Regions from separate parts of the Paenibacillus spongiae genome, predicted to be linked through region 3. Evidence: riboswitches for the same ligand, from Rfam matches in the RefSeq annotation. Region 3 holds a riboswitch; each other region holds the start of a gene.
The links. A riboswitch is a leader RNA that binds a small molecule or an ion and turns the genes downstream of it on or off. The one in region 3 is predicted to bind cyclic di-AMP.
Positions count from the first base shown of each region.

Region 1: it holds a riboswitch for cyclic di-AMP, as region 3 does, so the genes downstream of both, kdpF (K(+)-transporting ATPase subunit F) here and L1F29_RS00140 (resuscitation-promoting factor) in region 3, are expected to answer to the same signal.
Region 2: it holds a riboswitch for cyclic di-AMP, as region 3 does, so the genes downstream of both, L1F29_RS15940 (KamA family radical SAM protein) here and L1F29_RS00140 (resuscitation-promoting factor) in region 3, are expected to answer to the same signal.
Region 4: it holds a riboswitch for cyclic di-AMP, as region 3 does, so the genes downstream of both, L1F29_RS07720 (3D domain-containing protein) here and L1F29_RS00140 (resuscitation-promoting factor) in region 3, are expected to answer to the same signal.

Region 1 is NZ_CP091430.1:5,785,251-5,788,376, reverse strand. Features, by position in the region: gene L1F29_RS26125 (MFS transporter) at 1-510, shown strand, start outside; cyclic di-AMP (ydaO/yuaA leader) riboswitch at 894-1,077, shown strand; gene kdpF (K(+)-transporting ATPase subunit F) at 1,419-1,496, shown strand; gene kdpA (potassium-transporting ATPase subunit KdpA) at 1,511-3,126, shown strand, end outside.
Region 2 is NZ_CP091430.1:3,479,744-3,482,869, reverse strand. Features, by position in the region: gene ehuB (ectoine/hydroxyectoine ABC transporter substrate-binding protein EhuB) at 1-143, opposite strand, end outside; gene L1F29_RS15940 (KamA family radical SAM protein) at 576-1,766, opposite strand; cyclic di-AMP (ydaO/yuaA leader) riboswitch at 1,860-1,996, opposite strand; gene L1F29_RS15935 (GntR family transcriptional regulator) at 2,197-2,823, opposite strand; gene L1F29_RS15930 (hypothetical protein) at 2,873-3,126, opposite strand, start outside.
Region 3 is NZ_CP091430.1:26,902-30,027, reverse strand. Features, by position in the region: gene rnmV (ribonuclease M5) at 1-174, opposite strand, end outside; gene L1F29_RS00140 (resuscitation-promoting factor) at 288-1,436, opposite strand; cyclic di-AMP (ydaO/yuaA leader) riboswitch at 1,662-1,868, opposite strand; gene L1F29_RS00135 (TatD family hydrolase) at 2,053-2,820, opposite strand; gene L1F29_RS00130 (HD domain-containing protein) at 2,841-3,126, opposite strand, start outside.
Region 4 is NZ_CP091430.1:1,683,859-1,686,984, reverse strand. Features, by position in the region: gene L1F29_RS07725 (polysaccharide deacetylase family protein) at 1-796, shown strand, start outside; gene L1F29_RS07720 (3D domain-containing protein) at 920-1,576, opposite strand; cyclic di-AMP (ydaO/yuaA leader) riboswitch at 1,664-1,928, opposite strand; gene L1F29_RS07715 (mannose-1-phosphate guanylyltransferase) at 2,089-3,126, shown strand.

The DNA of each region.
Region 1 (3,126 bases), 1.9 Mb from region 3:
TTTGCGAGATCGTGGTATACAACCGGAATCTCGACGTATTATCAAATCTACTTGGAAGATTTCCGGGATTTCTCGCTGCGGGCGGCGCAGGTGCCGATCTTTCTCTTCATGGCAGCAGGCGTGCTCGGCACCTTCTTGGGCGGTATTCTGGCCGACCGGTTCGGCCGGAAGCGGATGATACTGATTTCCATCGGGGGAGCGGCTCCGTTCGCGTTACTACTCCCTTATTTGCCATCATTCTTGATTTATCCCGTTATATTCTTGCTGGGCGTCATCCTGCTCTCCGGATTTTCCGTAAGCGTCGTCTACGCGCAGGAGCTTCTCCCAGGCAAGGTTGGCATGGCTTCAGGGCTCATTACCGGCTTGGCCTTCGGAATGGGGGCGATCGGGGCGGTGATCATTGGAGAAGCGGGCGATATATGGGGACTTGACCGCGTTCTGACCTGGTCGAGCTTTCTGCCGCTCCTCGGACTTCTCGCCTTTGCGCTGCCGCCGGACCGGCGGGAATGAACCTTGAGGCTATGGAGGCGAGCCGCTGCATGCATGCAGGCATTCCGATGAAATGGCTGCTTTAAGCTGTCGAGATTTATCCGACAGCTTTTTTGTGCATTTTTGGATGATATCCCTTCCCGAATGTCCGCCGCTTTTTTTGAAAGGCGCAGAATGAATGCGAATGAGCGAGCAAGACGGATATTTATAGGAATGTAAGCGCTGCTTATGCGCGATAATCGAGCGGAAAAGCCGTATTATCAGCTTCAGGTTCGCTTTACAGAGATTCGAAGCAGGAGTAAGATTCAATTCATCGAATCTTCTTGTTCTTACCATTTTCGGAGGCCTCCGAGCAGGAGAACGATTTGAAACCGATAGCAGTTATGTTTCAGTCATAGCATTAACCGTCTTTATCGCTGAGTCCTTCTGATTTCGAAGAAGGAGCGGGGGAACCAACGGCCAGCAAGCAGTACGATGCGTATTGCTGAAGCCATGGGGTGAATCTTGGAATGGGAGACTGATCCAGGTAGGGCGACTCTCGCGCCCGAATCCGTCAGCTAACCTCGTAAGCGTATAGGGAGAGGCAACATTAACACGTGCAGTCGCAGCTCGGGATGAATTTGTCTAATGGAAGAAACTAACGTCGCCCCCAGGAATGGTGCGAGCCGTTTCTTCTTGTGCCCTCTAAGGGGTACGGCAGAATTCTTCCTTGCTGTGAATCGTTGAAGCCACGGGTCATGTTCCTCATGCCCGCAGGCTTCTTTTTTCATGCTCAGAATGGGTAAAAATTGAATATTAGGGATGAATAGGGAGAATTTAAGCATGAGCGATATAGGGATGCTTGTCATGCTGGCAGCGGGATTCGCGCTAGCAGCCGGTTTTGCCAACTGGTGCGGTAAAGTGATTGAAGATGCGGGAGGGAACGAAGCATGATTGTGACGCTTATCCTTACTTTGCTTGTATTCATGTATTTGGTTTATGCACTGATTCACCCGGAGAAGTTCTAGGAGGCTGTTGATCAATGGATATCTTGCAAATCGTCATCGTCATTATTGTCCTGATGCTGCTGGTAAAGCCGCTGGGCACGTATGTCTATCATGTGTTCTCGAATGAATCGAATTGGACGGACCGCATATTCGGAGGCATGGAACGGGCGATCTATAAGCTGATCGGGCTGAAGAAGCGGGAAGGCATGACGTGGAAGATTTATGCGCTTAGCATCATCGCCACCAATGTCGTGCTTGTCGCGATCGGTTATTTACTGCTGCGGGTACAGGGCGGATTATGGCTTAACCCGAGCGGTAACGGAAATATGGAATCAACGCTTGCTTTCAATACGATTATCAGCTTTGTGACCAACACGAACCTGCAGCATTACAGCGGGGAGTCTGGCGTTACCTACCTCACCCAGATGGCCGTCATCACGATGATGATGTTCACGTCGGCAGCCACGGGATTCGCCGTTGCGGTCGCTTTCGTGCGGGGGATCACGAGCAAAGGGACGACGATCGGCAACTTTTTCGAAGACTTCGTGAAAGGGATCATGCGGATCTTCCTGCCCTTCTCGTTCATCATGACGCTCGTTCTTGTGGCGCTCCAAGTCCCGCAGACGCTAAATCCGACCCTCGTCGTTACTACGCTGCAAGGTGTTACGCAGCATATTCCGCTGGGGCCTGTAGCATCGCTGGAGACGATCAAGCATATCGGTACGAACGGCGGCGGGTTCTTCGGCGTCAACTCGGCGCACCCGTTCGAGAATCCGAATGGCATTACGAATGTGCTTGAGATTCTCATGATGTGGGCGATGCCGGCATCGTTGCCCTATATGTTCGGGCGCTTCGCACGGAATACGAAGCAGGGCTGGGTTATTTTCACCGCCATGATGGCACTCTTCCTTGTCTTCCTCTCGCTCACTTACTTCTCGGAGAAGGCGGGTAGCCCTGCGATGAACGCCATGGGCTTCGATGCATCGCAAGGTAGCATGGAAGGCAAGGAGGTGCGCTTCGGCATCGCTCAATCCGCCTTGTTCACGACGGTGACGACCGCGGCCACTACCGGCAGCGTCAATAACATGCATGATACGCTCACGCCGCTTGGCGGTATAGCCCCGCTTGCCCAGATGATGTTGAACTGCGTATTCGGAGGCAAAGGCGTCGGGCTGATCAATATGCTGATGTACGCCATGCTGGGGGTATTCATCTGCGGGCTTATGGTCGGGCGGACGCCGGAATTTCTAGGCCGCAAGATTGAACCGCGCGAGATGAAGCTTCTCGCCATTGCCATCCTGGTGCATCCGTTGATCATTCTGGCTCCGACGGCGATAGCCTTCTTGACCGACCTGGGCAGCGGCTCGATAACCAATCCGGGCTTCCATGGGATTTCTCAAGTCTTGTACGAGTACACCTCTTCGGCCGCCAATAACGGGTCCGGTTTCGAAGGACTAGCGGATAACACGCCGTTCTGGAACATTACGACCGGATTGGTCATGTTCTTCGGCCGGTACATCTCCATGATGGCTATGCTAGCCGTCGCCGGATCGTTCGTCCGCAAGACGCATGTACCGGAGACGATCGGGACATTCCGTACGGATAATGCGCTATTCACGGGGATTATTATCGGGACGGTGCTGTTGATTGG
Region 2 (3,126 bases), 3.5 Mb from region 3:
CGCTGCGCTTTGGCTAATGTTGTCTCCTTAGCAGCGGGTTCGTTCGTGTTAGTTCCTTCGTTGGCTTTGTCCTCATCTGAACTGCATCCCATCAAGAAACCGATCAACATTAAGCAAAGAACAGCATGAATCCATTTCCTCAATTTTCCTCACTCCTTTCGGATTCGTTATTGAACACGTTAATGATCATAACATGAGTAACCAATAAGGCTCACCCTTGATATAAGCCCTTCACGTCAGCTCAGGTCCGCTCAGCAAGGATATGGGGATCTGACCAGTCTCATCCAGCTTTTTCCTCCCCTATTCTCCCGAATACTACCCAGTTCGACTTGAAGATATATCGCTTCCTATTAAGTAAATATGAGATAATTAAAGATAACTGCATCTAAATTCATGTAATTAATAATATATGACAAAATATCGATCTAAATCGCTATATTTCGATAAACATAAAAAAGCGACCCCATTTAGGCTCGCTTATTATAACTTGTTTGTATTGGCTAGCAGAACGATATGAATGGCATCCTTTGCAATCGATTGGATCGTCCCGTAAAGAAGTCGCGTCACGATTCAAACTAATGGTTGCTATTTAATCTCTTCACTTTTCTTGATGCCGCAGGCATATCCGCTAGTGTGTTAACGGAAACTACCGCATTTGTTTTTTTCACAGGCTTTCTCCAATATTGCTCATTCCCCGGAAGGTCATCGAACCATGTCGCCTGTTCGGGGCAATCCAATATCATGAATCGGCCATAGTGGCCGTCTCTTGATTGGTGATATTTCAGATAAGCCTTACCTTCCTCGATAGCAAGAATTTCAATTTTTCCGGAGGTATGGCTCATGGACAAGCGAACCCTCTTGCCTAAACCAGACGTTAGCGCTTTAGCTTGCTCGACGATATCGTAAACTTCCCGCAAAGGCAGAACAAAAGCGTTGTTGCCCGCGACTGGCCTATTGATAAAGAAATAGTACGGGGTTACCCCAGCCTCGGACAGCTTATCGAGCAGCTCCCCCAGGATTTTCGGATCATCATTTATACCGCGAAGTATTGGTGTCTGGTTTACTAGAATCACCCCCGCTTTCTGCAGGGCCGTGAATCCTTGAATGGCTTCCGGAGTGATCTCGCGCGGATGATTAATATGTGCCATGACATAAATTCTTTTCTCAGGTGTTGAATATTCCTTAAACGTCTCCAATAACGCCTCGTCCTCGTAGATCCGCATCGGATTAAATACGGGCATTTTCGAACCTAGGCGAATGATTTTCACGTGTTCAATGGCTCTTAAGCGTTCAAGGATAATCTTCAGCTTCGCGGTTCCAAGGATCAGGCTGTCGCCACCGGTCAGTAGAACGTTACTGATTTCCGGATGCTGTGCAATATACTGTAAGCCTGGTTCTATATCCGACACGGCTTCTTTAACGTCATTACGGAAAAGCCGCTTTCGAAAACAATATCGGCAATAAGCACCGCATACCTCAGATACAATAAGAAGTGCCGTCGAATTATACTTGTGTTGGCATCCTGGAACGACATAATTCGTATCTTCGTCCGATGCATCCCATCGCCCATACTCCCCAAGTTCATCCTCATTTGGAATGACTAGCTTACGGACCGGATCGTTCGGATCATCCCAATCAATTAAATTCAAGTAATAATCATTCACTCGAAAAACGAACTTGTCCGTAATAAGCTTCAATTTCTCCCGTTCTTTCTCCGGAATATTCGTCAATTTGCCGATGTCCGTCATGTATTTCGGTTGTGGCATAAGAACCTCCTCCTTCAAAATGTATTATGACAACAAAAAAAGACCCATTAACACGGGTCAAGAAACAAGCAGAGTTTATCGCTCTACAGAGAATAATGACCCATCTAAGGCTGACGAGGTTAGCTGACGGACTCGGGATAGATGGTTCCCTACGATCCTCATGGATCGATTCGCCCCTGATAATGGGTCCCCCGCTTTCCGGAATATCGGAAATTAAGCAGTTCGATATGAAATTGTACTAGCAAGAACTTCAAATGGACTAATTAAACTATAACAGATCCCTCTCCTTCTGACAACCTATTGATAATATTGAAGTTGTTTGTAAATTAATAGTAAACATTAATAATGCTAACCATGCACTAGTTGAGCGAAAGAAAAGGGAATAAAAAATAGACAAGGGACTCCTCCCCTGCCGCTCCATTGATTTTGATTATATTCGAGGCTTATTTATGAATTGCCCTGTCACTTCAAAAATTTTCTCATCTCCAACAACAACCAGAATATCGTCTTCTCTTAACACAACATGCGGTCCCGGCGAGATGGAGACATGCGTTCCCCTACGCAGCGCGATAATGGTAGCACCCGTATTTTGCCAAAATTGCAGATTGCCGATCGTTTGCCCTACCACATGTGAATGCGGTGATATTTTTAGATCGATGGGATTATACGGTTTAAGATTTTGCAACCGGTCAGAAGCATCAATAATCTCCGTAAGGAGTGATTCAAATTTCTGATCTATGGCTAGTTTTTCCTGAAGCAAGAGCTGCAAATTTTGTTTAAGGGAATACACGGATTTCAAATAATCGTGTTTCGTTATATATTCATAAGCGTTGTGACTAGACAAGACGGTGATTTCTTTCCCTTGAGAGACGGATACGATATTCTCTTCCCTCAATAATCCAATGGCTTTACGAATGGTTTCGGGAGATACATGGTACTGCCCTGCCAGGAGTGAACGTCCTGAAATCTTACTGGATACAAGAAATTCTCCGCTTACGATTCTTTGTGCGATATCAAGAGCTATCGATTTATAGCCTGCCTTTTCTGTTTCCGGCATCGATTCGTCTTTCCCCTTATCGTGTGATTTACTATTTTTCGAGCCAAGACTAACTCCACTCCACGCTAACTAATAGTTGATGTTTCAATAACGCCAAAACAAAATCCACATAGTAATCTTGACGTACGATAATTCTGTAGTGATGACTGTCGTAAGGATAGAATAAGACATCGGTGTATACTTTATTCTCTTCAAAGCCCTTCTGAATCTGCTTCATCCCTGCCATGTATTTATCCTCAATAAATTTGATATCAAATTCAAAATCCGATTCGTTCTTTGTTTCCTCAATTTGTATAACCTTCT
Region 3 (3,126 bases):
ATGATCCGGATCCGTAAAGATAATAACCCCTCTGCGCTGCTGGGCAAGCGCCACTCTTCGGAGCACGTCTTCACCGACCGCAGAACCGCCTGTCTCGATCGTCTCCGCTTCAAGCGCCCGCTTAATGGCAACCGTATCGTCCTTGCCCTCTACGACGATGATTTCCTTGATCATGCCGTTCCTTCATCCCCTCTAGACAAACATACAAAAAGAAGAGGCGTCGCCTCTCCTTTATGATGGCATATTTCCTTTTGAAATACGATAATAATTAATCACAGCCGCTAATATCAGATCGATTCCGGTTTCTTCGGCCCCAGTACGTATACCGTATAGCCCTTCTTCCGACCGAAGCGATCCGCATATTTCTCGCTGTCGAAATAAACGTCGATCTTATTGCCTTTGATCGCGCCGCCTGTATCTTCCGCACGGCGGAAACCGATACCTTCGATATACACCCACCAGCCGATCGGAATGACCTTCGGATCGACGGCAATGGTACGTCCTTCCTTGACGCGTGCGCCGGAAGCCGTAATGCCGTACTGTGGATGCCCTTTACTCTTACCGGTAGACTCGACGCCTGCCGAATAAGCCGTTAACGTTACATTCTTTAAGACTTTCTTGGGCTTAAACGTGACGCCCTTCTTCGTCATTGTCGCCACAGACGGCGCCTTCGCGGACAACACCGTAACCTTCGGCTCTTCTTTCTTCGTTCCGACTGCCACGACTTGATTGATGGCCGTCGCTTGCGTCATCTTCGATACAAGCGTATGCGACACCATTTTCCCGTCCGCAAACACCTTCTCATAACGCTTCACAACGGTACCTTCTTTGCCCACCTGCATTAACTTTTGTTTGCCTTGCGGCAAATTCGGGTCTTCCTTCTTGACGACCGTGAACGGCACCGTGTAGGAATTCTGTGAGAGGTGCTTATCGATCCTCACGACCGTAACGGACATGTTCGGCTGGACCGCCGTATCCATGGCAGGAAGTACCTTATCTTGATTGCGAACCGATATATTAGCTTGATCGATCGCTTCCCTAACTGTTTTTTCTGTCGTGTACAACGTTCTTACCTTGCCGTCAGCCTTCACTTGGAGCGGTACCGCATGATCAATAACAATACGGTCGCCGTCCTTTACGCCTCCATTCAGAGGCATGGACACTTTATCGTTCGGTCCAATCGTGATGGCTTGTTCATCCAGTAGGCGTTGAAGGACCCATTGCTTGGTTGAAACAATGTTTTCCTGTCCGTTAACTACTACGGATACGCGCTTGTCAGCCGTCCCGTACAACAACACCAGAAACATGAAAGTCATAGCGATTGAGATCATAGCGCTTAGAATAATTAAACGCAAGTTCTCATGCTTCCATCGCAATGCGAAAGACATGCTGGATGATCGTTTCCCATGGGTGTCCTTAAGCTGGAGTTGGCCCACTTCATCGGTCCTCCTTACATAGCCCCGCCGTCGAATTATGCATGATTAAATTTGACGCGACTAGTTAGATTTAGCGTGCACACACGCTCTTCCTCATGCCCACCTCCATGTATACACCCTATGTCGTCAGTTTACGCATTATTCAAAAATAAAAAGAAGCCGACGACAGAGGATCTGTTTCGTGGCTTCCCCAAAATACAGGTAGCATGGAATGGATGCACGAGGTTGATCTCTCTATTTGCGCTTACGAGGTTAGCTGTCGGGTTCGGGCAAGAGAGTCGCCCTATTCGCACTTCGGCACTTTACAAAACTAAAGTACCGCTGCATAAATTCACCCCAAGAAGAATTCAACAGGCACACGCCAAAAATTCGATTCAGCGTACGCTCTTGGTTCCCCCGCTCTCCATACTGGAGATTAAGCGATATTGGAAAAGGAATACAATGTTTCAAAAGCTCTGAGATGAATGATACCGTCTTTTGCTCCAAATTGTAAAGAAGCGATTAATGACGATTTTAACGAATTTTAAGGATAAACTCGCGAAAAACTGGCGATTTCTTGATTGAAAATTAGTTTTTTCGTGGGATTGGTCCCAAATCCTTGCTCTCAGAGCTCTTTTCACCCAATGTTAAAACATCTTAATGCATTCTCAGTCGTGATTTTGGAAATTTGTTCCAAAGATTTGCCTGTTATTTCCGCTGCAGCCTCGGCAACCAGCCGCACGTAAGCCGATTCATTTCGCTTTCCGCGATATGGATGCGGAGCCAAATATGGGGAGTCCGTTTCGATGAGAAGACGGTCCAGCGGCACCCGGGCGAGCACCTCTTTCGGGACACGCGCATTCTGGAATGTGACCGGTCCTCCGAACGAAATATAGAAGTTCATGTCCAGGCATTGCTTGGCCGTTTCCCAGCTGCCGGAGTAACAGTGCATCACGCCGCCAACCTCTTGTGCCCGCTCTTCTTTCAGGATACGGACGACATCCTCATGAGCGTCGCGGTTATGAATGACGATCGGCAGCTTCTTCTGCTTGGCCAGCTCGATCTGCTGCCGGAATACCCGCTGCTGGATATCCTTCGGCGACGTATCCCAGTGATAATCGAGGCCTATTTCCCCGATCGCCACAACCTTCGGATGATCGCAGAGCGAGGCGATCCAATCCAAATCCCCAGGAAGCATCTCGATGCTGTCCACGGGATGCCACCCGACAACGGCGTAAATAAAATCATAACGTTCCGCTAATTCCATCGTAGTCGGAATCGTTTCGCGGTTGAACCCGATATTGATTAATTTTTCGATTCCGGCAGCCCGCGCCCTTTCGATGACTTCTGCGCGGTCAGCGTCGAATTTATAGGAATCCAAGTGGGTGTGAGTGTCGATTAACATCAATGAAGACAAACCCCTTTCTACAAGTAAAAGCCAAATACATCACGCACGGCTTGCGAGAAATACGCCGCCTTCTCACGCACTTTCTCCATCGGGAAATAGAGGTGATATTTCCCGCGGTGAAGGCCGGTAATGGATCGAATTATATCGGATTTTGCCGATATCTCTGACAAACGCTCCTCCTGGTCGAGAAGCAAAATCGGCGGTTTTTCGTCTTTCTCCGATACGGCTGCTCCCGGCTGATAAACATCGTATGGCAAATCCAGCGGGAAGTCGATTTCAAGGTGATATTCCGGGTGGAGCCCG
Region 4 (3,126 bases), 1.7 Mb from region 3:
TAGCAAGCCGAATACATCTCCGGGAGCCATCAGCAAGCAGGCGGGGACATACGCAGAGCAGAAGAGCGCGGCGGAGACAGATCGGCGCCGCAGCCGAAAAGGGCATAAACGCAGCAAGCAGGCGCAGCATGCCGTATCCTGGGCACAGCTGCAGAAAATGTACCCGAGCGCCTTCTATTTGGGCGGACCGCGCAAAGTCAGGAAGGTCGCGCTTACCTTCGACGATGTACCGGATGTGAAATACACCCCGCAGGTTCTCGATGTGCTGGCCAAATATAAAGTGCGGGCCACTTTCTTCGTGGTCGGCTCAAGAGCCCGCGCCCATCCTTCTGTCGTCCGGCGGATGCGGAGAGAAGGCCATTTGATCGGAAACCATTCCTACAATCATCCGGTTTTCACCCAGATATCGATGCAGAAATTCCAGCAGCAGGTCTTGCGTACCGATGCCGTCCTACGACCGCTTGCCGGCTACAGCCCGAAGCTCATCCGGCCGCCCTATGGCGAAATATTGCCGAAGCAGATTGAATGGGCGAAGCGGAACGGATTCGTTATCGTAAACTGGAATGTCGACTCGGAGGATTGGAAGAGCCTGGACAGCAGCAGCATTATTATTAACATTAAACGAACGCTGAAGCCCGGATCGATCATCCTGCAGCATGCCGGCGGCGGAGGCGGACAAGATTTATCGGGTACGATTAACGCCCTCCCCCGCCTCATCCGTCTGCTTCGCAGCAAAGGGTATCAAATCGTCACCCTGCCCGAGCTCCTGAACCGTCCTGTCGCCCGATCATCATAACCCCTGCATCAACGGAAAAACCGTGATATACAGCAAACGGCGTTCACCTTGAATCAAGGATGAACGCCGTTTTTATGTGTGAGTGAAGCCCGTATTTCATGTATGAAGGATGAGTATGAACGGCTATTCCAAAACAAAGACATCGACATATTGGAAGCCGAACGTTCTCGCCTGCTGCTGCGAATGCGGAACATAGATGTCGATCCGGTTTCCTTTGATTGCCCCGCCCATGTCGGTAGCTGTCATAATCATGCCGCCTACCGGCAGGCCGTCATAATCGTAACCTGTCACATAAACCTTGCTGCCTAGCGGAATCCGCTTGGGATCTACTGCAATCGTACCGAGCTTAAGCGGATTTCCGAAGTAGTCCACTGCTCCCCAGCCGCCGTTCTCCGAAGCTGCGGATGTGTATGCGCTCGCTTTTACCTGGAAGGCATCCGTGTAATTGAATATCCGTCCGCCAAGGTTGAGCTGCTCGCTGTCGGATGACGCCTTCATCGTGCTGGCGGGCGCTGCCGCAGGTGCTGCAGCCGCTGCTTTCATGGTGCTGCCGCTTGGAACGATAATGTTCAAGCCTTCATAAATGTTCTGCGCATTTACCTTCGGATTCGCCTTCATGAGCGAATCGACCGTAACGCCATAACGTTTGGACAGCTTCCAGAACGTGTCGCCGTCCGCCGCCTTGTGATTCGTAGCCGCATTGGCGGCGCCTGCATGGGCAAATAGGGTCAAGCCAAGCACAGCCGCTGCCGTGCCTTTCTTCCAATTCCAATTCTTCAAAGCGTGTCGTCCTCCTTCGGTTTACGGATCCGCGCCGTCATTCACGACGCTCGTCTCCGTCATCGCGAACGGATGTAAGTCTATTATCCGTTCAAGCATGTGGCCTACGAGGTTAGTTGTCGGATTCGGGTCGAGGAGTCAACCCTTCGCGTCCGCGTATATGCCGCATTCGCGATTCACCCCTAGCATTCCTGCTGCCAATAAGCGTCGATAGAACGCAAAAGAACGGCAGCATTCATACAAGTTTTCGGCTGATAAGCATGGAGAATTTCCACAATTAACGGCCGTCAGGAAACCGTATACCGCTGTTTCCAAAAGTCCCCCGTACGATAAGTTTCGGCTCGCGTAAGAGAATACCATATATCTCCCGCGCAATCCTACCGGTAAATTCGTCCAATCGCTGCAGATGCAAGTACATAAGCCGTTCCGAAGCATGATCAGCTCCGAATACATTGACTGTATATTTAAGGGCTTCTACTGTTTTTTTAGCTATGCCGGAGGTGTTTCATAGCGTGAATATCGTCATCATGGCCGGCGGTAGAGGGACTCGGTTCTGGCCGCGGAGCACCGCATCCATGCCGAAGCAATTTCTGCCTTTCCATTCGGACCGGACCTTAATTCAAGAAACAGCCGCCCGCTTCCTCAAGCTGGTGCCAGGAAGCCGCTTGTACGCAGCCGTACCCGACCGTTACCTGCCTCTGCTCGCCCGGCAGCTCCCCGACATGCCGCCGAATCAATACATTATCGAACCCGAACAAAAGGATACTGCAGCATGTATGGCTCTTGCCGCATTAAGATTTCTGGATCAGGGCGACGATTCGCCCCTTGTCTTTGTCCCCTCGGATCAATATGTTTCCGATGAACGGGCATTCCTGGCGGCTATCGAACAGGCCGCAGCCGCAGCCTGCCTAGATGATGCGATTGTAACACTCGGCATCGAACCGGATCGGCCCGAAACCGGCTTCGGTTACTTACGAACGCTCGATAAGTCCAGCGATATGGCAAAGAATATGCCTCAAGGCGTACTCCGCGTCGTTCAATTTCTTGAGAAGCCGGATGCCGGCCGTGCCGCGGAATTGATTCGCGAGTCTGGAATATATTGGAATAGCGGCATATTCGTATGGCGCCCCTCCACCATTGCCAGCAGCCTGCAGCGTTATCAGCCCCAGTTGTGGAACATACTGAGATCGCATCCGCACGATGCGGCAGCTGCATATGCGCAGATGCCCGCGCTTTCCATCGACTACGCGGTTATGGAGCAGGCCCAATCTATTTACTGCATCCCGGTTCGCTGCGGATGGGACGATATCGGCTCATGGGCTGCGCTCGAACGCCACCTAACCCCGGATTCAAGCGGGAACATCCGGCATGGCGAGGAGCCCATTGTGCTTCCGAACGCTACCGGCAATACCGTATTTGCAGACCGGCAGGCGCTGATCGTCGGCGTCCATGATTTGATCATCGTCTCTACGCCGCATGGTTTGTTGGTCTGTCCGAAGGCGGAGGAAGCCAAGCTCAAGACATGGCTGACGCATATCCGGGGCGAGTAA